2 regions of the Arthrobacter sp. Y3224198 genome follow, and region 2 is predicted to be linked to the other one. Evidence: predicted binding sites of a transcription regulator. Region 2 holds the regulator's gene; the other holds the start of a gene.

Region 1 (13,818 bases), on a different contig from region 2:
CTGGCCGCTGGCCACGGCGTCGGCGGCTGCGGCGTCGGTCATCGCGGCCCAGAGAGTCTGTTCGGCCTCCGCGGCCAGGGCGTCACTGACGGGATGGTCCAGTTCGGTGGCGAGGTCCCGGGCCTGGCGGGTGATGGCCCGCAGCAGGCGCTGACGTTCCGTGCTGAGCCGACGCAACTGTTTCTGGTCCAGGTCCTCCTGGGCTTCCCGAAGGGCGGCACCAAGGTCCAGCACCGCCTCCAGGTCATCCCGCCGCCGGTCCGCCAGCAGGTTGACCAGCCACGCGGCGGTCGAAGGCTTGGGCAGGGACTTGATCCGTTTGGCCAGCTCCTTGTCCCCGGCCCGGCCCGCCTCGGCGGAGCGCGCATTGCGGGCCGCCGTGAATTCGGCGGGCAGGAGGGCGTACAGGTCAGCCACCGCCGCGGCGAGCGGCGGCGGGGTTTCGGGTTGTGAGGATGAGGCAGCCAAACAGTGCTCCTAGAGGTCCATAAAGGCCCCGAAGCGGCCCAGCGCAACCAGCAGCGAGAGGGCCATCAGGATGACCGCCAGCGCAATGCGGTTGCGTTCCCCGCGGCGGATGTGGACCACAACGGCCAGGGCCATCAGCAGGGCCAGCCCCGATGCGGCCAACGGTGTCAGTACCGGCAGATATCCCGTTGCCTGCGGCAGGACCAGTCCCGCAGCGCCCAGGACCTCCAGCACGCCGATGAGCTTGACGGTGCCGGCGGAGAAGTCCTCCGGCCAGCGCAGGTTGTCCACCAGCCGCGTGTGCCGCTGGAAGAGCTTTACGCAGCCCACCCCGGCAAAAAGCAACGCCAACACCAGCTGGATGAGCCATAAGACCAAAGACAGCATAGGTATCTGGGCGTCTTTCTGTTTGCGGGCAGGGGCGAGCGCAGGAACCATCCGGAACCATCTGGAACCATCTGGAACCATCTCAACCTAAGGATGGTCTGCGGCACGGGAACTGCGCAAGAACGGGCGTGGCGCGGCGTCCGGTTTCAGAACCCGGTGACCGGCCGCGGGGCGTAGTTCTCCTCCAACAGGTCGAATTCCTCGTCGGTTAGCTGCAGGTCCAGGGCGGCGACGTCGTCGTCGAGCTGTGCCGGGTCCGTCACCCCCACTATGGGAGCAGTGACCGCCGGATTGGCCAGCACCCAGGCCAGCGCCACCCGTGCGCGGCTGACTCCGCGGCCGGCGGCAACCTCGCCCACGGCGTCCGCGATCGTCCGGTCCGCGCCTTCGTTGCCCGCGTAGAGTTGGCTGCCCGGTTCGTCGTAGTCCTGCCGTTCCGTCCGCGCCCCCCAGGGCCGGGCCAGGCGCCCGCGGGCCAGCGGGCTGTAGGGCAGCACGCCCACGCCCTGGTCCCGGCACAGCGGGTACATTTCCCGCTCCTCTTCCCGGTAGATGAGGTTGTAGTGGTCCTGCATGGTGATGAACCGTGCCCAGCCGTGCTGTTGCTGCAGGAACAGTGCCTTGGCAAACTGCCACGCATGCATGGACGACGCGCCCAGATACCGCACCTTCCCGGCCCGCACCAGCTCGTCGAGGGTTGAGAGGGTCTCCTCCAGGGGCGTGGTCCGGTCCCAGCGGTGCACCTGGTAGAGGTCGATGTAGTCCGTGCCCAGCCGCTTCAGGCTGGCATCCACCTGCCAGAGGATGTGCTTACGGGAGAGTCCCCATCCGTTGGGCCCGGGGCCCATCTCACCGTGCACCTTGGTGGCGAGCACCACCTCGTCCCGCCTGCAGTATTCGGCGACGGCGGCCCCCAGGATTTCCTCGCTGTGCCCCGCTGAATAAACGTTGGCGGTATCGAAGAAGTTGATGCCCAGCTCCGCTGCCCGACGGATCAGCGGACGGGCGGACGCCTCGCGAAGCGTCCACCGGTGGGTACCGCGGTCCGGATCGCCGAAGGCCATACACCCCAAACCCACGGCGGACACCGTGGCTCCGGAGTTTCCCAGCTTGACGTATCTCATCGAATTCATCGCCGGCCTCCGACCAGGCTGCTTCCGGTAACCTTTCCGGCGATGCTACCGGGGCCGGGAGCGGCGGGGTAGAGCCGAAGGGACTCCCGGCGACCCGCGCTGCAGACCTATACTGGCGCACATGGTCGCCGGAACTGGTACCGAAAGCCCCCTCACATTTTCCGTCTCCGAAGCACTGACGCTTCCCCCGCTGCACGAGCTGCCCGGCGTGGCCAGGGTGGGACAGCAACAGGCGCTCACCCGGACCGAAATCCAATACGACACTCCGGATCGTGCCTTGCAGCGCCACGGGGTGGCGGTGTCCCGGATTACCGACGACGCCGGCACCCGCTGGGAGGCCACCGTGCCGTGGGATGAGCCGGCCTTCCGCAGCGTTGCCGGTCCGGAGGGCGCCGCCGGCCCGGGGGACCCGGCCGGGAGGGCCGTCACTGCTGAACCTGCCGTTCCCGAGGACCGTGTTCCCCCGGAGCTGCTGGAGAGCCTGCAGGCCGTGCTGCGGGGGCGGAACCCGGAACCGGTGGAGAGTGCCACCACGCGGATGCTCCGCTACGAACTGCTGGACAGTTCCGGGGCTGCCGCCGCGCAGGTGACGGACGAAACCCGGCAGGCCGGGACACTGGGCACCGGGACGGACGGCACCGGGACGAACGGCACGGGCAGCGGAGCGAGCAGCCGGAGCTGGGCCGTGGCAGGGGCGGATGGTGCCCTGCTGGAGCAGGTTGTTGGCATGTTCCGGCAGGCAGGAGGCCGGCCCGGGCCTGAGGAAGAGGAACCCGCCGCGGAACAGGAGGCATTGGACTCCCGCTCACCCGTGGGGAGTCTTTTGCAGAGGTACCTGCGGGAACAGTTTGCGGAAGTCCTGCGGCACGAACCGCGGGTACGCCGCGGGGATGCGGACGGAGTGCACAAGATGCGGGTTGCCACCCGGCGGATGCGGTCGGCGCTCGCCAGTTACCGCATCACTTTGGAAGCCGAACCCGCGCGGTTGCTGCGTGGGGAGCTGCGCTGGCTGGCGGGGATGCTGGGCGAGGCCCGGGACGCCCAGGTGATGCGCCACCGGCTCAAGGACCTGGTGGCCGCGGAGCCGGAGGAACTGGTGATGGGCCCTGTCCCGGCGCGCATTGATGAAGAACTGCTTGACGACTACCGCAAAGCGTACGGGCGGATCCGGGAGGCGCTGGACTCGGAACGGTACTTTTCCACGCTGGACGGGCTTGAAACGCTGATTGCCGAGCCGGCCTGGACCGCCGCGGCGCAGGACCCGGCGGGCCGGGCCTCAGCCCGGATGATCCGCAGGGACCGCAAACGGCTGCGCCGGCGGGTCCGGCAGGCGCAGCGGCTCACCGGTGACGAATATGCCGAGGCAATGCATGACGCACGCAAGGATGCCAAGCGGCTGCGCTATGCGGCGGAGGTCTGGGGCACGGTCCAGCCTGCCAAGGCAGGAATCATGGTGGATGCCGCGGAGCGGGTGCAGAAAATCCTGGGCGAGTACCAGGACAGCGTGGTGACCCGCGAGTACCTGCGCCGGATGGGGGCCTCCGCCTCCGCGGCCGGAGAAAACGGGTTCACCTACGGCAGGATGCATGCATTGGAGCAGGCCAACGCCGAGGCGGCACGGGAAAAGTTCCTTTCCGCATGGAAGGACTTCCCGCCCGCCCCCTGACGGACCAGACCGCACGGAAGGATCGGCATGGACTCGCCCTGGGCACCGCTTCGCCGGCGAATGTTCCTCATCCTGTGGCTGGCGCAACTGGGATCCAACATCGGCACCTGGATGCAGACCGTGGGTGCCCAGTGGTTCCTGGTGGAAAACAGCAACAACCCGGCCCTCGTCTCCCTGGTCCAGACAGCCAACCTTGCACCGTCCCTCCTGCTGGGACTGATTGCCGGGGTGCTGGCGGATGCCTTCAACCGGCGCCGGCTTATCCTGGGCGCCAATCTCTTCGCCGCCGGCGCGGCCTCGGCCCTTACCGTGGTGACCGCCGCGGACCTGCTGAATCCTGACGCACTGCTTCTTTACACCTTCCTGATCGGCTGCGGCATGGCGTTGAGTGCCCCCGCCTGGCAGGCGATTACTCCGGCACTCGTTCCCCGCCCCGAAATCCAGGCCGCGTCGGCGCTTGGCAGCGTCGCCATCAACACCGCGCGTGCCGTGGGCCCGGCCATAGCCGGCCTGCTGGTGTCCCTGGCCGGCCCGGCATTTGTCTTCGGGCTCAACGCGGTGTCCTTCATGGGGACGGCGGCTGCCATCTACCTCTGGCGCGCCCCGGATCAGGACTCCGCGGAACGGGAGCACATGCGCGAGGCGCTCGCTGCCGGCATGCGGTACATCCGGGCAGCACCGCGGATCCGGCGTGTCCTGCTGCGTGCCGGGTTGTTTATTTTTCCGGCAAGCTCCGTGTACGCCCTGCTGCCGGTAGCTGTGAACGGGCACCTGCGGTTGGGATCCACCGGGTACGGGCTGCTGCTGGGCGCCCTGGGCATCGGAGCCATTCTCGGGGTCCTGTTCCTGCCGCGGGCCCGGCAGCTCCTGAATGACAATGCTCTGCTTGGGGGCAGCTCGGTGGTATTCGCCGCCGCGGCGTTCGGCACCGGGTACTGGCCCGCCTGGGCCCTGGCAATCCTGCTGGTGCTGGGCGGTATTGCCTGGATTTTCACCTTCTCCACGCTGAATGCGGCCATGCAGCTGACACTGCCTGAGTGGGTCCGTGCCCGCGGCCTGTCCGTTTACCTGATGGTGACCGCCGGGTCGCAGGCTGTGGGGGCACTGTTCTGGGGCTCCGGCGCCACCGGTGCCGGTTATGCGCCCACCCTCGCCTTTGCCGCCGTCGTGCTGGTTCTCGCCGCTGCCAGCGTGCTGGTACTGCCGCTCCTGCCCGGTACCGGAAAACTGGACCGCAGCGTGGCGGCGGTGGAATCGGATTTGTACGTGCCCGCGGAGCCCAAGCCGGACTCCGGTCCCGTGACCGTGCTGATTGCCTACGAGGTGGCGCCGGACCGGAGCGAAGCTTTTGTCCAGGCCATGCACGAAGTGCGGCTGACCCGCATGCGGACCGGAGCCACCGATTGGGAACTGGTGCACTCGGTCACGGACCGGGACCAGTTCCGTGAGATTTATGACGTGCCCACCTGGCGGGAGTATCTGCGGCAGGAACGTACCCGGACCACGGGGGAGGACCGCCGGCTCATCCGGCAGGCCTGGGACCTGGCCGAAGCCGAGCCGCAGGTCCGCTGGTTCCTGCCGGCCCCGGGCTGAGCGCAGTGCCGGCAGGTTCGCCTGCGGCGCCCCTCAGGGGGTCGGTTGGGCGCTGCTGCAACGGATAGACTGGGAGCCGGTTCGATGCCCGCTTCCCGGAGCTGGCCGGCGCACCTGCCGGATGCGCTGAAAACGATGCAGTGAACAAACTTAGTTGAGGTATTTTGCGAGATTTTAGTGCACGCCTGGCCACTGCCGAGGAGATCGACAACTGGGATAAGCACGTCCTGGCGAACCCCGGCGGCGGCAATGTCCTGCAGTCCGCTTCCTTCGCCGAAGTGAAGTCCCACCACGGCTGGAATCCCGTATACCTTGCCTTCACCGGCCCCGATTATGTGACCTATTCCCTCGCCATCGAGAAGAAGGTCCCGTTGCTCGGCAGCCTCTGGTACCTCATCAAGGGTCCCGACGTCGCCGCCCCCGAAGACGTGCCGCTGGTGGTGGGCGCGCTCGCCCGCTTCATCAAGGAAACCCGGCGCAAGGTGTTCGCCATCAAGGTGGAGCCGGACATCGTGGACAGCGAAGAGGTGCAGGCCCTGTTTACCGGTGCCGGCTTCATCAAGACCTTCAACCTGCAGCCGAATGATTCCACGGCCCTGCTTGATACCACTCCCGACTCCGAGCAGCTGCTCAAGAACCTCTCCTCCCGCGGACGCAATGCCGTCCGCCGCGCCATCCGGGAAGGCGCCGATGTGCGCCGGGTGGAACCCACGGAGGAAAACATGCGGATCATGTACCGCCTGATGGCCCACATCGAGGACCGTTCGGCGGCACGGCTGCGCTCCTACGAGTACTACCACCGGTTCTGGTCCAACTTCGTGGCCGCCGGACAGGGCCGCTTCTACTTCGCGTTCGAGGACGGCGAGCCGACCGTGGGGGCGTTCGTCATTGCCTACGGGAACAAGGGCACCTACAAGGACGGCGGATCGAAGCCGCGCCGCTCCCAGTACGGAGACTCGCACCTGGTCCAGTGGACCGCCATCAACGAGCTCAAGGATGAGTGCGGGATCACTTCGTACGACTTCTGCGGCACCCCGCCGAGCAACCAGCTTAAAGACAAGAGCCACCCGCACCACGGCCTGGGCCTGTTCAAGACCAGCTTCTCGAAGACCGTGACGGACTTTGTAGGCTGCTATGACTACGTGGTGGACCCGGTCCGGTACCGGATCTGGAACACCATCGGCGAGAAGGTGGCACGGCAGATTTACTGGCGCCGCCACCAGCAGCCGTTCTACTAAGCCGTACCACTGCCGGGCAAGGCCCGGAACACAATGCCGAAAGGGTGAGTCTTGGAGAATACGTCCGATCCGGACCGCCGCAAGTCCGGATCGAATGCGGAGCAGGGGCCGAATCCGGATCCGGTGGCAGGGCTGATCCCGGTGATCAGTATCCCGGCCGGCCGTCAGGGCCAGGGTGGGAAGTCTCCTGCCGGAAAAGCCCCGACAGGGAAGCCCTCAGCCGGGAAGGCCTCCGCCGGGAAAGCGGGGAAAACCGGGAAACCGCGGTCCGGGGGAGCGCAGCGTCCCAAGGCGCCCGCGCCGCCGTCGAAGGCCCCGGGGCAGACCCGGCCCATGGACCCGCCCACAGCCACGCTGCGAAGCACCCGGCCCAAGCCACCGCCGCCCACCACATCCGTGGTTCGTGCGGCGGGGGCCAAGGCCCTGCGTCCACAACCGGACCGGGTCCGGAAAACGGGAGACCCGCGGGACAAACGTCCTGCCCGTACCCGCAAACAGGTCCCGCCGGGTACTGCACCCGTAGCCTCCGCGACGGTCCGCTCGGACCGGTCCTCCGCGGCGGCCAAGCGCATGCTGCGCCGGCTGGTCCAAGGGGAGAACCCGCCCACACAGGCCATGTCCATTGTCGAGCGGCTCGCAGGCAGCCCCTACGCGAACCCGCTGGTGCGCACCGGCGGCCCCGATGCGAATGCCCGCAAGACCCTGGATCTGGCCCTGAGCCTGGCCGAAACCATGTTCCGGTACGGTGCCGGCGCGCTGGAAGTGGAAACCGCCATCATTGCGGTGACCGCGGCTTTCGGCCTCGAGAGCATCGAGGTGGACATCACCAACCAGTCGGTGCTGCTGAACTATTCGCCCAAAGACCAGACACCCATCACCGTGATGCGTGTGGTCCGTTCCTGGACCAACAACTACGCCGGTCTCGGGTTGGTCCACCAACTGGTGACGGAGATTATTGACGGCGGGCTGACCCGTGCGGAGGCCGCCAACCGGCTCAACGAAATCACCCACCAGCCCAAACCGTTTCCCCGCTGGGCGGTCACCGTCTCCACGGGCATCTTCTCGGCCGCCATTGTCGGATTCATCGGCGGCGGTCCGCTGGCATCGCTCATCGGGTTCGCCGGGACCGTGATGGTCAGCCTGCTCCAGCGTGTGCTGGGCAGGTGGCGCGTTCCGGACTTCTTTACGACGGCGGCCAGCGGCTTTGTAGTCACTGCCATGGCAATGATCTTCTGGTCCATGGAAGTGCCGATTTCCCCGGGCATTGTGGTGGCCGGCGGCATCCTGCTGATGCTGCCCACCGGGCGCCTCGTTTCGGCGGTGCAGGATGCCATCAACGGGTTCCCGGTGACCGCGTCCGGGCGGTTCCTGTCCGCGTTCCTGACATTCGGCGCCCTGGTGGCCGGCATAGCCGTGGCCCTGGTGATGGGTGCCCTGTTCGGAATGGCCCGCCTGAATGTAACGGACGTGGCCTCCTCGCAGTATTCCTTCCCGGTGACCCTGCTGTTGCTGGCCATTGCCCTGGCAACCATCTGCATTGTGGAACAGTCTCCGCGGCGGCTGGTGCTGCCCACGGTCCTGATCGGCCTGGCCGGCTTCCTGGTCTACCAGCTGGCTGATGCGGGAGGGGTGGGGCCGCGGCTCACACCGGCGGTGTCCGCTATCTTCATCGGCATGGTGGCACGGATAGTGGCGCTGCGGATGGGTGCGCCGCAGCTGATCGTGGCGGTTCCCGCCGTCCTGTTCCTGTTCCCCGGACTCGCCATCTTCCGGTCCATGTACGGGCTCAGCATCGACGCCGAGGACATGTATGCAGGGGCGGTGGGGCTTTTCGACGCACTCACTGTCATCCTGGCCATCTCCGGGGGCGTGGTCCTGGGCGACAACCTGGGACGCCCGTTCACCCGCAACCTCAACGGCAATGACCGCCGCAACCGGCGGCGCTGATACACCGGCGACGACCATAAAAAGGCCCGGCCCCGCAGGGGGCCGGGCCTTTTCTGCGCCACCGTCCGGCGCCGCTCCGTTTACAGGATTTTGCCCACGGGAGTCCGCTTCTCGGCTTGGAACATGTCCTCCGTGCGGCCGGCGGCCCAGTAGCCCGAAAGTGAAACCTGGCCGCGTTCGAGTCCCCGGTGGCTGAACAGGATGTCGCGCAGGGACTTCATGGCCTCCCGCTCACCGTGGGCGAAAACCTGTACGGCCCCGTCCTGCCACGGGACCGAGGACAGTGCCTCCGCCAGCAGCCCGCTGCGGCCCGCCGGCGTATTGCCGCGGTACAGCCAGGTCAGCTCGATGCCTGCCGGCCTGCCCAGGTCCTGGCGGTCCTCGGGACCGGCGACTTCCACAAAAGCCTGCCCCGCGGCGTCCTCCGGCAGGGCCCGGAGCACGGTGGCAATCGCCGGCAGCGCGGACTCATCGCCGGCCAGGAGGTACCAGTCGGCGTCGGGGTTGGGGGTGAAGGCGCCGCCCGGGCCGGAAAAGGTCAGCGGCTCACCCGGCCGGGCCTTGGCCGCCCAAGGGCCGGCCAGACCCTCGTCACCGTGCACGACGAAGTCGATGGTGAGTTCCCTGGCCTCCGTGTCGACGTCCCGGATGGTGTAGGTGCGCGAGACCGGCCAGTGGACCCGTTCGCTGCGCGCGCGGATGCTTTCCAGGTCCTCGCTGCCGTCGATCGGTGTTCCGTCCGGACCGAACCAGATTTTGCAGTAGGCATCGGCGCAGGTGCTGGGGGAGAACCGGTCGAATCCGGGTCCGCCGGCAACGATGCGGACCATGTGCTCACTGATCTGCTCCCGGCGGAGCACCTCCAGGGTCACCAGCGGACACGGTTTGCGCGGTCCGTCCTGGGGCTGGCCCGGCTGCTGCGGACGCGGGGGAGTTTCTGGCATGGATTTCTCTCCTTGGGAAGGGCTCAAACTACCGTACCGCGCCTAAACGCCAGTCCACGGGTGCGGCCCCTTGCTCCGCCAACAGTTCGTTGACCTTGCTGAACGGGCGGGATCCGAAGAACCCGCGGGAGGCCGACAGGGGGCTGGGATGGGCGGATTCAACGGTGGGCGTCCCGCCGAGGAACGGAACAATGCTCCGGGCATCCCTGCCCCACAGGACGGCGACCAGCGGCGGGCGGCTGCCGTCCGGCCGGCGGCGCGCTGCCACTGCACGCACGGCGAGTTCGGTGATTTCCTCCCACCCGCGGCGGCGGTGGGAGCCCGCCTCGCCGGCCCGGACAGTGAGGACACGGTTGAGCAGCAGCACGCCCTGGTCCGCCCAGGGGGTGAGGTCCCCGGAGGGACCCGGGGTCAGTCCCAGGTCCGCGCTCAGTTCTGTGAAGATGTTGTTCAGGCTGCGCGGCAGCGGCCGGACCCGCGCGTCCACGGAAAATGAGAGCCCGACGGCGTGTCCCGGCGTGGGGTACGGGTCCTGGCCCACGACCAGCACCTTGACCTCGGAGAGCGGACGCTGGAAGGCACGCAGGATGTTCGCCGGCTCGGGCAGGATGCGGTGGCCGGCACGGCGTTCAGCCTCCAAATCCGCTGCGATCTCACGCAGGGCGGTGGCCGCCGGTGCCAGTGCCTCTGCCCAGTCCGGTGCCATCACCTCCCGCAGCGTCGCCGGCGCGGCAAAGGGGAAAGGCGTTTCGGTAGCCGGGTGGGTGGAATACTCGAAGAGCTGCGGTTCATCAGGTGTCACGAGTCCAGTTTTCGGTATTTCCGCGATGAAAGACAGTTGGCCGGAGTCCAGCCCGCCCACCCAGAGACCGAGCGGGATACCGGCCACGCCAATGACGGTGCCCGCGGAGGTGCCATAGCAGGATGCTCCGCCTCTACTCCGGAGCCGCCTAAATGACAACGCTGTTGTTCCCAATTAGCATGGCACTAGGCAGTACTGGAATCTTTATGGGAGCGTGCGTGGCGGAATCGACAGAAGCTGAGCGGTTTTCGCTTGACGATGCAGTGGATCCTCAGAGCCCGCTCGGCCCCCAGGAACAGCAGATGCTCGCGTTGGAGCGGGCCTGGTGGAAGTACGCCGGGGCCAAGGAACAGGCAATCCGGGACCTTTTCGGTATGTCCGCCACGCGGTACTACCAGGTGCTGAATGCCCTGATTGATACCGAGGACGCCCTTGCCCACGACCCGATGCTGGTCAAGCGATTGCGTAGACTACGTACCAGCCGCCAGCAGGCCCGCACTGCCCGCCGCCTGGGCACCGGCGTCTGACCCGGCGTTCCCAACCAACGCCGGCGTGCAGAACACGGCACCTTCAGAGCAAGGATGAAATCTCCACTATGAGCCAATACCCCCGGGACGAGTTCGACAAGGTCCCCGAGACGTCAGCACGGCAGGGCGTGCACCGGGAACGCCTGATTCCCGCGCGCTCAAGCGGGCTGGGCCTGTTGATTACCGTGGGTGTCCTGGCCCTCATCATCGGCCTCGCGGCCTACTTTGTACTGCCCCGTCTGGGTATCGGGTCCGGCAGCCCGGGCCCCTCTGCCGAAGCGCAGGCCACTTCTTCTGCATCCGCTGCCCCCACGGCGTCCCCGGAAACTACCAAGGAAGAGGAGCCGACGGAGACGGAGACTGCCGCCCCGGCGCCCACTCCCAGCCCCACTCCGACTCCCAGCGAGCCGGAACCCGTGGTGGACCGCACGCAGCCGGTTGTGGTGCTGAACGCCAGCGGAGTCAGCGGACTCGGCGCCGGCGTTTCCGGCCGGGTGGCCGGAGCAGGATGGGCCGTGGCCACGGTGGGCAACTGGACAGGTGCACCGCAGCAGGCGTCGGTCGTTTACTACGGCTCCCCGCAGCAGGCTGCGAACGCGCAGCAGCTGGGCGCCGAACTGGGCATCCCCACTGTCGTGGAATCAGCGGGCTTTACCAACGTCACCGTGGTTCTGGGTCCCGGATTCCGGTAGGAAGCCCCTCCCGGTAAAAAGACCATAACGTTATCAACACCCCGTATGTGATTGACATCACCATGGTTAGAGTAATGCCAGCCGGTTGACGGCACTGGTCTCGCTCTCCTCCGGAGAATTCGACGGCACGTGCGGGCTCCGGCGCCTTCGGGTCCAAGTGCGGCCCCGAAGGGCTGCATTGGAATCTAGGTTGGAGAAACATCATGGCGCAGGGGATCGTCAAGTGGTTTAACGGGGAGAAGGGGTACGGCTTCATCACCCTCGACGAGGCAGAAACGGACGTATTCGTCCACTGGTCGGCAATCCAGGCATCCGGTTACCGGACCCTGGAAGAAGGCCAGCGGGTTGAGTTCGAAATCGGCCAGGGCCAGAAAGGTCCGCAGGCCGAGGAAGTCCGGGCGCTGTAAACCACTTTTTGCAAGGCATCCTCCCGGCTTGGGGACGGGACCGGCAGCGGTGGGACCAGGTATTGGCACTGGTTCCGCCGCTGTTTTTGCTTAGCCTCCACACCGCAGGCGCAACCGGCTGTGAACGGGGTGGCAGGTACGCGTGATCGCTTGCACTCAGTGTGTGGGAGTGCTAATTATTGACTTAGCACTCTTGCCGGATGACTGCTAAAAGTCCGACGGTGTTGAGTGAACCAGCAACCCACTGGGGTGAGGTTCGGGGGACCGCGTAAAGAGATCGCGCAAGCCGGGCCGTCCGTCGCGGGCACCTCAGCCAGGAATGCAACTTTTTGCTCCAAGCATGACTGTTCCGGAAGGACGATAGCCGTTATGGCCAAGATCATTGCATTTGAAGAAGAGGCACGCCGCGGCCTCGAGCGCGGGTTGAACACCCTCGCCGACGCCGTCAAGGTGACCCTGGGCCCGCGTGGCCGCAACGTGGTCCTCGAAAAGAAGTGGGGAGCTCCCACGATCACCAATGACGGCGTATCCATCGCCAAGGAGATCGAGCTGGACGATCCCTACGAAAAGATCGGCGCCGAGCTGGTCAAGGAAGTTGCCAAGAAGACTGACGATGTTGCCGGTGACGGCACCACCACGGCAACCGTCCTGGCCCAGGCCCTGGTCAAGGAAGGCCTGCGCAACGTCGCTGCCGGTGCCGACCCGCTGAGCCTGAAGCGCGGCATCGAGAAGGCCGTTGCGGCCGTCACCGCCGAGCTGCTCGCCTCCGCCAAGGAAATCGAAACCAAGGAGCAGATTGCCGCTACGGCTTCCATCTCCGCCGGTGACCAGCAGATCGGCGACCTGATCGCCGAGGCACTGGACAAGGTGGGCAAGGAAGGCGTCATCACCGTCGAAGAGTCCAACACCTTCGGCCTGGAGCTGGAACTCACCGAAGGCATGCGCTTCGACAAGGGCTACATCTCCGGTTACTTCGTGACCGATGCCGAGCGCCAGGAAGCGGTCCTCGAGGATCCGTACATCCTGATCGTCAACTCCAAGATCTCCAACGTCAAGGACCTGGTTGCCGTCCTCGAGAAGGTCATGCAGTCCGGCAAGCCGCTGCTGATCATCGCCGAAGATGTTGAGGGCGAAGCCCTGGCCACCCTCGTAGTCAACAAGATCCGCGGCACCTTCAAGTCCGTCGCCGTCAAGGCTCCGGGCTTCGGCGACCGCCGCAAGGCCCAGCTGGCAGACATCGCCATCCTCACCGGCGGCCAGGTCATCGCCGAAGAGGTCGGCCTCAAGCTGGAAAACGCCACGCTCGACCTGCTGGGCAAGGCCCGCAAGGTAGTTGTCACCAAGGACGAGACCACCATCGTCGAAGGTGCAGGCGACGCCGAGGAGATTGCCGGCCGCGTCAACCAGATCCGCGCCGAAATCGAAAACTCCGATTCCGACTACGACCGCGAGAAGCTGCAGGAACGCCTGGCCAAGCTGGCCGGCGGCGTTGCAGTGATCAAGGCCGGTGCCGCAACCGAGGTTGAGCTCAAGGAACGCAAGCACCGCATCGAGGACGCCGTCCGCAATGCCAAGGCTGCGGTTGAAGAAGGCATCGTCGCCGGCGGCGGCGTGGCCCTGATCCAGGCCGGCCTCAAGGCCTTCGCGAACCTCTCCCTCGAGGGTGACGAAGCGACCGGCGCCAACATCGTCCGCGTGGCCATTGATGCTCCGCTGAAGCAGATCGCCTTCAACGCCGGCATGGAGCCGGGCGTAGTAGTGGACAAGGTCCGCGGCCTGCCCGAAGGCTTCGGCCTGAACGCCGCCACCGGCGAATACGAAGACCTGCTGGCAGCCGGCGTCAACGATCCGGTAAAGGTGACCCGCTCTGCACTGCAGAACGCGGCTTCCATCGCCGGCCTGTTCCTGACCACCGAAGCCGTGGTTGCGGACAAGCCGGAGAAGGCTGCCCCCGCCATGGGCGGCGGCGACGAAATGGCCGGCATGGGCGGTATGGGCGGCTTCTAAGCCCCCC
Region 2 (9,620 bases):
CGCGGGGCGCAGCGATCCCGGAAACAGTAAAGGAACCGCCACAGTGTCACCTATGGCCCGCTTCTCGCCGGTGCCTGCCGCGACGGATCCGGCGATCATCAGAAACTTCTGCATCATCGCCCACATCGACCACGGCAAGTCCACCCTGGCCGACCGCATGCTCCAGTCCACGGGCGTGGTTGAGCACCGGAACATGAAGGCCCAGTACCTGGACCGCATGGATATCGAGCGCGAACGCGGCATCACCATCAAGTCGCAGGCCGTGCGCATGCCGTGGGAAGTCGACGGCGACTCCTACGCCCTGAACATGATCGACACCCCCGGCCACGTGGACTTTACCTACGAGGTTTCGCGGTCCCTGGCGGCGTGCGAAGGCGCCATCCTCCTGGTTGACGCAGCACAGGGCATCGAGGCCCAGACCCTGGCGAACCTGTACCTGGCGATGGAAAACGACCTGACCATCATTCCGGTCCTGAACAAGATTGACCTCCCGGCGGCGCAGCCGGAAAAGTACGCCGAGGAACTGGCGAACCTCATCGGCGGCGACCCCGCCGACGTCCTGAAGGTTTCCGGGAAGACCGGCGTGGGCGTCGAAGCCCTGCTGGACAAGATTGTCCGGGACATCCCCGCCCCCGTGGGCGACCCGGCCGCCCCGGCCCGGGCCATGATCTTCGACTCCGTCTACGACACCTACCGCGGGGTGGTCACCTACGTCCGCGTGGTGGACGGGTCCCTGTCCCCGCGCGAACGCATCCAGATGATGTCCACGCGGGCCAGCCACGAACTGCTGGAAATCGGCGTCAGCTCGCCCGAACCCACCCCCTCCAAGGGTCTCGGCGTCGGCGAGGTGGGCTACCTGATCACCGGTGTGAAGGACGTGCGGCTTTCCAAGGTGGGTGACACCGTCACCAACCTGGCCAAGCCGGCCACGCAATCGCTGCCCGGCTACGCGGATCCCAAGCCCATGGTGTTCTCCGGGCTGTACCCCATCGACGGCGCCGACTATCCGGTGCTGCGAGACGCGCTCGAAAAGCTGATGCTCAACGACGCCGCCCTGGTATACGAACCCGAGACGTCCGCCGCGCTGGGCTTCGGATTCCGGGTGGGCTTCCTGGGTCTGCTCCACCTGGAAATCACCCGAGAGCGGCTTGAGCGTGAGTACAATCTGGACCTGATCTCCACCGCCCCCAACGTGGAGTACGAGGTGACGCTGGAGGACAACAAGGTGGTCACGGTGACCAACCCCAGTGAGTACCCCGAGGGCAAGATCAAAGAGGTCCGCGAGCCGATGGTGGCCGCGACCATCCTGGCGCCCAGCGAATTCGTCGGCGCCATCATGGAGCTGTGCCAGTCCCGCCGCGGCGTCCTGGGCGGCATGGACTACCTCTCCGAAGACCGGGTGGAAATCCGCTACCGCCTGCCGCTGGCCGAGATCGTGTTCGACTTCTTCGACGTCCTCAAGTCCAAGACCCGCGGCTACGCCTCGCTGGACTGGAAGGCCGACGGCGAGCAGGTGGCCGACCTGGTCAAGGTGGACATCCTGCTCCAAGGCGAGCAGGTGGATGCCTTCAGCTCCATCACCCACAAGGACAAGGCCTACAGCTACGGCGTGATGATGACCGGCAAGCTGCGCGAACTCATTCCGCGCCAGCAGTTCGAGGTGCCCATCCAGGCCGCCATCGGCTCCCGGATCATTGCCCGCGAATCCATCCGCGCCATCCGCAAGGACGTGCTCGCCAAATGCTACGGCGGCGATATCAGCCGTAAGCGCAAGCTGCTCGAAAAGCAGAAGGAAGGCAAGAAGCGCATGAAGATGGTGGGACGTGTGGAAGTTCCGCAGGAAGCCTTCGTCGCGGCGCTTTCCTCAGACGAATCCAAGGACAAATCCAAGAAGTGACACCCAGCGCACTGCCCCTCGGAGACCCCGCACCGGCGGACGGCCTCCTCCCCGCACAGGCCGCGGACGGAGCCGCGGAACGGAACTTCGGACTCTACGTCCACATCCCGTTCTGCTCCGTCCGCTGCGGCTACTGCGACTTCAACACCTACACCGCCACCGAACTCGGCGGCGGTGCCTCCCAGGCGGCCTACGGCGCCACAGCCGCGCAGGAAGTAGTATTCGCTGCCGACGCGCTGCGCCTCTCCGGGATGCCTGATCGGCCGATGGGCACCGTCTTCTTCGGCGGCGGCACTCCCACGCTGCTCCCGGCCGAGGATCTGGCCATGATCCTGCGGACCGCCGTCGACCAGTGGGGGCTGAAGCCCGGTGCCGAAGTCACCACCGAGGCCAATCCCGATTCGGTGACGCCTCAGTCCCTGCAGCTGCTCGCCGACGCCGGCTTCACACGGGTGTCCTTCGGCATGCAGTCGGCCGTGCCCCACGTGCTGGCCGTGCTGGACCGCACGCACACCCCGTCGCGGGTGCCGCAGGCAGTGAAGTGGGCGCGCGACGCCGGGCTGCACGTCAGCGTGGACCTGATTTACGGCACCCCCGGGGAATCCATGGCGGACTGGAAGGTCTCCCTGGAAGAAGCGCTCAGCTACGAGCCGGACCATATCTCGGCCTACGCCCTGATCATCGAGGAAGGCACCAAGCTCGCCGCCCGGATGCGGCGCGGGGAGGTCCCGCCCATCGACGACGATGACCACGCGGACAAGTATGTCCTGGCCGATGAAATGATGACCACTGCCGGTTTGTCCTGGTACGAGGTCAGCAACTGGGCCCGCACCCCGGCCGACGAGTGCCGGCACAACCTGGCCTACTGGCGCAGCGATGACTGGTGGGGGATCGGTCCCGGTGCGCACTCCCACGCCGGCGGTGTGCGCTGGTGGAACGCCAAGCACCCCACGGCCTACGCCCAGCGGATCGCCGCGGGCGAGTCCCCGGCGGTCGGCCGCGAAACGCTCGACGCCGACACCCGGTACGTGGAAGACGTCATGCTGCGTACCCGGCTGGCCGAAGGGCTGGACCTTAGCCGCCTGCGCGAGCCCGGCCGGCTGGCCGTGGCCGGACTGATGGCGGACGGGCTGGTGGACCCCCGGGCCGCGCTGACCGGCAAGGTTCTCCTGACCGGCACCGGCCGCCTGCTGGCTGACGCCGTGGTCCGCCGGCTGCTGCCGGACTGAAACTGCGCCCGGACGGAAACCCGGCCGGAATAAGACTGCCTAAACAAACCGACTGCTTAAACCAAAACAGCCCCTGCCCATACGGGCAGGGGCTGTTTCCGCTATTTGATGCGGCGGAGGTTGAACGGGTAGCGGTACGGGCGTCCGCGGTTGCATTCAATGCCCGCGACCACCGAGGACACGGCCACGTAGACCCAGATCATGGCATTGAGGACCGCAAAGAAGCCGCCCACCACGGGGATGAAGGACAGGGCCCAGACGATCAGCGCCGCAATGCTGGGCGGCAGGGTGAAGTTCAGCGCTTCCTTGGATTCCTGCGCAGTGAACGGGCCGCGGTCACGGAAGACGAGGTAGATGATCAGTGAAGGAACAAAGGCGAGAATCCCGCCGAAGTGCGCCAAGGTGGCCCACTGCCGGTCCTCGGACGCGGTCAGCGGAAGCGCATTGGCCGGGGCGCCCTGATACACCGGGGGCTGGGAGGGTTCCTTCGGTCGGGGCGGGTGGTTCTGGCGTGTGTTGGACACGGCGTATATTCCTTTTGCTCATGGTGACTCAGGGTCGGTCCGCTACTACGTATTGACTCAAGGGTACTGTCTGGCGTGCTTTATAACGGAACGGCGACGACCGGTGAGTTGTACGTCTCATCCGGGCGCGGTCAGGAAATCAATCACTTCTTCCACCCGCCCGAGCAGCGAGGGCTCCAGATCCGCGTACGTGCGCACCTGGCCCAAAAGCTTCTTCCAGCCCATGGCAACGTCGGTGTGGTCCCGGTGCGGCCAGCCCAGTCCCTGCAGGATTCCGGTCTTCCAGTCCAGGTGCCGCGGCACCACGGGCCAGGCGCTGCGGCCGATCACGGAGGGCTTGATGGCCTGCCAGACATCGACATAAGGATGCCCGACTATCAGCACGTTCCCGGCGGCGCCGGGGCACGTCATTGCTTCGGCGGCGATCCGGGATTCCTTGGACCCCGGGACCAGATGGTCCACCAGGATCCCGAGGCGGCGGCCGGGGCCGGGGGCAAAGTCCCGCACAGCCGAATAGAGGTCGTCGACGCCGTGGAGGGGCTCGACGACGATTCCTTCCACCCGCAGGTCGTCGCCCCAGACTTTCTCCACCAATTCGGCGTCGTGCTTGCCTTCCACCCAGATCCGGCTGGCCCGGGCGGTGCGGGCCCGCTGGTTGGCTACCCGCACGGAGCCCGACGCAGTACGGGCCGGAGCCGCGTTGCCGGCCGGCGCGGCGGGAACCACTTCCACCGGTTCGCCTTCCAGCAGGAAACCGAAGCCGAGTTCGAAGGATTTGGTTTTCCCGCGCCGGTCCTCGAGCACCATCAGGTGCAGGCCGCCGGATTTCTCCACCCGGACCACGGCGCCCACCCACCCGGAGGCCACATCTTCCAAGACCAGGCCGGTTTCGGCTCCGACTTTGCGCAGGACGGTCCGGGCCGGCGCAGTGATGTCCTGCGGACCCCAGGAAAAGCTGGACACGGAAATTGCCTCACTCAGGTGCTTGGTCGGGCTCGATGCCCGCGGCTGGCCACGGGTTTACTCAATGCTAGCAACGCCGTTGATCCGTATTAGACTTAGCACTTAGGCACTGTGAGTGCTAAGCGGGGCGCGCTCCGCAGGCCGTGCAGTCCCGTCCGCCAGGCCCGCCGATCAACCCGACGGACCATCCGCCGACCAACTGGGAGGGAAAACCATGAGTGAGCCACGCCGACTCGAGGTCCTCCGCGCCATTGTTGAGGACTACGTCCATTCGCGCGAACCGGTCGGTTCCAAGGCACTGGTGGAGCGGCACCAGCTGGGCGTCTCCTCGGCCACCATCCGCAACGACATGGCTGCCCTTGAGGAAGAGGGGCTCATTACCGCCCCGCACACGTCGGCCGGCCGGATTCCCACGGACAAGGGCTACCGGCTGTTCGTCGACCGCATCTCGGACGTCAAACCGCTCTCAGCCCCCGAACGCCGGGCCATCTCCTCCCTGCTTGAGGGTGCGGATGACTTGGACGACGTCATGGACCGCACCGTGCGGCTGCTGTCCCAGCTGACCAACCAGGTGGCCGTGGTGCAGTACCCGCATCTGGGCAACGCCAAGGTGCGGCATATCGAATTCGTGCTGCTGGCACCTGCCCAGGTGCTGGTGGTGCTCATCTCCACCACCGGACGCGTGGAGCAGAGGGTCATCACGGTGCCGCAGGCAGTCACCGAACCGGACCTGCTGGACCTGCGCCACCATTTCCTCTCTGCCTTGGCCGGCACGCCGCTGAGCAGCATCACCAGCCACCTCACAGAAGCGCTGGCCACGGTACCGGCAGCCAGCCGGCGGGTAGCCAATGCCTTGGGGAACTGCCTGGAAATGCTGGCCGGAATCAACCGGGAAGACCGCATGGTTATGGCCGGCACGGCCAATCTGGCCCGCTCAACGGTAGACTTCCCGCTGACCATCGGACCGGTCCTGGAAGCCCTCGAGGAACAAGTCGTGATGCTGCGGTTGTTGTCCGAGATGGAGCAGGACGCCCGCGGCGTCGCCGTCCGGATCGGGCGCGAGAACCCGCATGGCGGACTGTCGGAAGCATCGGTGGTGGCCACCGGGTACGGACCGGACGCGTCGGCGAAAGTCGGCATCCTGGGCCCCACCCGGATGGATTACCCCACCACCATGGCTGCGGTCCGGGCCGTGGCCAGGTACCTCTCCCGCATACTGAACAACTAGTCCGGCGCGCAGCAGCTGCGGCGCCGTCCCGCCGGGGACATCCGGCGGACCACAAACAACGCCTCCGGCACCGGAGGCAGGCAATACAGGAAGCGATGTGCACGAGTGAGCGATCACTACCAGGTTCTGGGTGTCGGACGAGACGCCACCGGTGAAGAAATCAAGAAGGCGTACCGGAAGCTTGCCCGCAAGCTGCATCCGGACGTGAACAACGCTCCGGGTGCTGCCGACGAGTTCAAGGCCGTAACGCACGCCTACGAGGTCCTCTCCGATCCGGAGAAGCGCCGCATCTACGACACCACGGGCAACGAGAACGGAACCGACAACGGGTTCGGCGGCGGAGGTTTCGGCGGCCAGGGCTTCGGCTTCCAGGACATCTTCGACACCTTCTTCGGTGGTGCCGCCCCCGGCGGCGGACGTGGCCCGGCGTCCCGTGCCCGGCGCGGCCAGGATGCGCTGATCAACGTGCGCATCGACCTGAAGGATGCCGTCTTCGGCATCAACAAGAAGATCGACGTCGACACCGCCGTCGTGTGCCCCACCTGTGACGGTTCCTGCTGCCAGCCGGGAACCTCGCCGCGTACCTGCGATATCTGCCACGGCACCGGTCAGGTCCAGCGAGCCGTCCGTTCCATCCTGGGCCAGGTCATGACCTCCGCGCCCTGCGGCACCTGCAACGGCTACGGAACGGTTATCCCGGACCCCTGCCACGAATGCTCCGGTGAAGGACGCGTCCGCAACCGCCGCACCCTGAACATCAAGATCCCGGCCGGCGTGGCTACCGGTACCCGCATCCAGCTCAGCCAGCAGGGCGAGGCGGGCGTTGCGGGCGGGCCCTCGGGCGACCTGTACGTGGAGATCCGGGTCAACAACGATCCGACGTTCCTCCGGGAAGGCGACGACCTGCACGCCACCCTCACCGTGCCGATGACCGCCGCCGCCCTGGGCACCACCGTCACCCTGGACACCTTCGACGGCGAGAAGGAAATCACCGTCAAGCCCGGAACGCAGTCCGGTGAGGTATCCGTGCTGAACGGGTTGGGTGTCACCCACCTCCGCGGCCACGGCCGTGGCGACCTGCGGGTCCACCTGCACGTGGAAACCCCGCAGAAGCTGGACTCCGAACAGGAAGAGCTGCTGCGCAAGCTCGCCCACCTGCGCGGGGAGGAATACAGCGAGGGCCGGCTGAACAGCTCCGGCACCGGCGTCTTCGCCAAGCTGCGGGACCGGCTGGGCAACCTCTAGCATGACCAACCCGATCTTTTTCGGCGATCCGGCACAGGTGGCAGCTGCACATCCCGGCGGAACGTTCCGCTTGGAGGGCTCCGAAGCCCGCCACGCCGTCGCCGTAAAACGGATCAGTGCCGGCGAGGCCGTGGATGTTGTTGACGGTGCCGGACGCCGGATCACCGGCACCGTCACGGAAACCGGACCGTCCCTGCTGGAGCTCGCGGTGGAAGCCGTGACCGAGGAACCTGCTGACGCCGAGCGTTTCATCCTCGTCCAGGCCCTCGCCAAGGGAGACCGGGATGAGCAGGCCGTCGAAGCTGCCACGGAGCTGGGTGTGGATACGGTCATTCCCTGGCAGTCGGACCGCAGCATAGTCCGCTGGCGTACCGAAAAGGCCGCCAAGGGACAAGCCAAGTGGCAGGCCCTGACCGCTGCGGCCGCCAAACAGTCCCGGCGCTCCCGCATTCCCGCCGTCGAGCCGGTCCTGGACAGCAAGGCACTGGTGCGGCGCCTCGAAGGGCTGGACCTGGTCCTCGTCCTGCACGAGGAAGCGGATGCTCCCTTGTCCGGAGCGGTTGCGGAAATGGTCCGGCGCCGGGCGGCATCGGACGCCGGATCCGCACCTGCGGACATTGCCGTGGTGGTGGGACCGGAAGGCGGCATCAGCCCGGCTGAACTGGAGCAGCTGCGCGCCGCCGGGGCAGTGGCTGTCCGGCTGGGACCGCATGTGCTGCGGTCCTCCACCGCCGGGCCCTCGGCCCTCGCCGTGCTCAACCAACTGCTGGGCCGCTGGTAGAAGGAGGAACCGGGCAGCCCGGGGCGGACCGGGTCCCGCCGGCTCAGTCTTCGGGTGACCCCGGCGCAGCCGTGATGGTGATCCGCTTGGAGTCGCCGGCGGCTTCACTTCCGGCGTAGAAAACGCTGATGCTGTATTCGCCCGGCGCAAGGGTGGAGGAGAAGCTGAAGGAACCGGTCTCTCCCACGGCTGCGTCCAGCGTGACCTTGCCGGAGGCGACAGCATCCGGAGACGGCCTTCCGGCCACTACCGGCTCGGCACGCCAGTGCAGCTCGGATTCCCGGGCCACGGCCGTGCCGCTGACGTTGAGGCCGGTGCCGCGGGCCTGGGATTCCTGCGGGTCGATAATCCAGATGGGCGCCGTCAGGGCCGGGTCCCGGCGCAGCGGCCCGTCCAGGGATTCATGGCCGAACGCCTGGTAGCCGGCCTTGCCGTCCACGAGGATGACGACGGAGCTTTCCTGCCCAACGGCCGTCAGCTTGGCATTGGCGGCCGCGGCAGTGGCGGTGTACACCAGCTGCTGCACGGCCCGGTGGGCCATGCCGGCATCAAGGGAACCCTTGAAGGCGTTGGAGGAAATGTCCACGGTGATGACGTTCGTGTTCGAAATGGAGGCGGTTACGTTATCTGCGGGATGCCAGGGCGTGAAGTAATCCTGGTCCAGTGGCTTGCCCGCGGTCATGGCCTTGACGGCTTCGCCGATCGGATCGCCGGTGTTATCCGAGTGAAGGAACTCACGGTACAGGCTGACCGTGGCCTCATTCAGGCCGAGCCAATAGACGGGCATCAGGGTGTCGGTGACGCCGGCCTCGGCCGGCGGGGAGATGGTCATGGCCGCACCCTTGGGCGCCTGGCCGGCGGCAAAGGTGGTGGGCATGGTGATGGTCGGATTCTCGGCCACCACGCCGCACCCTTCCAGCATCAGCGTGCCGGCGGCCAGTACCGAAACCGCCAGCAGCAGCCGCCCGCGGAAGCCGGGGAGGGAGGAAGCATGGCGGAGTTTACCGGCGGACATCGACCCTCCTTCAAGGCGTTGGTAAAAGGTACGTGTTCAACCTTTGCATACGGCATCGGCCCGATCCGTACCGTTCACCGGCCCTCGGCCGGACTGAAACACGATTGAGACATCACCGTTGCGGTGCTGAGATAAACCTGCCGCTCCTCCGTCCGGGGACGGGCACATCAAGTAAGATTTAGGTAGCCGGCAGGGAACGCAGGGAAATAAACGTCCGTGCCGCGGTGTTTTTTACAAGGTGTCGTTAAAGACATACGGCGCCGGCACCACCGAACCGCACAGCACCACTGAACTGCACAGCACCACCTGATACCGGACTCTGTAAGGGGCGATGAAAGGCCTGGGAAGGCCGTATATATGACCGAATCTTCAATGGAAATCGGCACCATCCGACTGGACACCCAGACAATAGTCTTCGATTCCACGGAACACATGGTCCAGTCGCTGGGGGCCAATGACGAGGCCCTGCGGATCATTGAGGCGGCCAACCCCGCGGTGAGCCTGATGGTACGGGGCAACGAACTGTCCGTGTCCGGACCGGCAGCCGACGTGGAGCAGACCGTCCGGCTGGTCAACGAAGTCCGCGTCCTGGCCCGGAACCAGACCCGCGTCACGCCGCAGGTCCTGGAGCAGCTGATCAGCATGCTCCGTGAGCAGAGCGCCCACCGGCCGTCGGATGTGCTGACGCAGAACATCCTGTCCACCCGCGGCAAGACCATCAGGCCCAAGACCCTGAAC

What was found. The regulator HrcA, encoded in region 2, represses chaperone genes, less so after heat shock. The targets are predictions, from matches to a motif close to TTNGCACTCGNNNNNNNCGAGTGCNAA.
Region 1: groL (chaperonin GroEL) is a predicted target of HrcA. The motif match lies at 11,989-12,015, and genes of this name have one in related genera.

Annotation. Positions count from the first base shown of each region.
Region 1 covers NZ_JBNHFG010000014.1:5,893-19,710, forward strand. Annotated here, with positions in the region: gene AC5RUF_RS09625 (hypothetical protein) at 1-468, opposite strand, end outside; gene AC5RUF_RS09630 (DoxX family protein) at 478-846, opposite strand; gene AC5RUF_RS09635 (aldo/keto reductase) at 1,002-1,979, opposite strand; gene AC5RUF_RS09640 (CYTH and CHAD domain-containing protein) at 2,110-3,654, shown strand; gene AC5RUF_RS09645 (MFS transporter) at 3,682-5,247, shown strand; gene AC5RUF_RS09650 (lipid II:glycine glycyltransferase FemX) at 5,412-6,485, shown strand; gene AC5RUF_RS09655 (threonine/serine exporter family protein) at 6,819-8,432, shown strand; gene AC5RUF_RS09660 (siderophore-interacting protein) at 8,513-9,376, opposite strand; gene AC5RUF_RS09665 (uracil-DNA glycosylase) at 9,405-10,178, opposite strand; gene AC5RUF_RS09670 (DUF3263 domain-containing protein) at 10,442-10,705, shown strand; gene AC5RUF_RS09675 (LytR C-terminal domain-containing protein) at 10,774-11,397, shown strand; gene AC5RUF_RS09680 (cold-shock protein) at 11,601-11,804, shown strand; gene groL (chaperonin GroEL) at 12,174-13,811, shown strand.
Region 2 covers NZ_JBNHFG010000005.1:99,707-109,326, forward strand. Annotated here, with positions in the region: gene lepA (translation elongation factor 4) at 44-1,897, shown strand; gene hemW (radical SAM family heme chaperone HemW) at 1,894-3,126, shown strand; gene AC5RUF_RS04535 (DUF4870 domain-containing protein) at 3,228-3,650, opposite strand; gene AC5RUF_RS04540 (DUF3097 domain-containing protein) at 3,768-4,613, opposite strand; gene hrcA (heat-inducible transcriptional repressor HrcA) at 4,828-5,841, shown strand; gene dnaJ (molecular chaperone DnaJ) at 5,947-7,086, shown strand; gene AC5RUF_RS04555 (16S rRNA (uracil(1498)-N(3))-methyltransferase) at 7,088-7,867, shown strand; gene AC5RUF_RS04560 (GerMN domain-containing protein) at 7,911-8,882, opposite strand; gene AC5RUF_RS04565 (PhoH family protein) at 9,255-9,620, shown strand, end outside.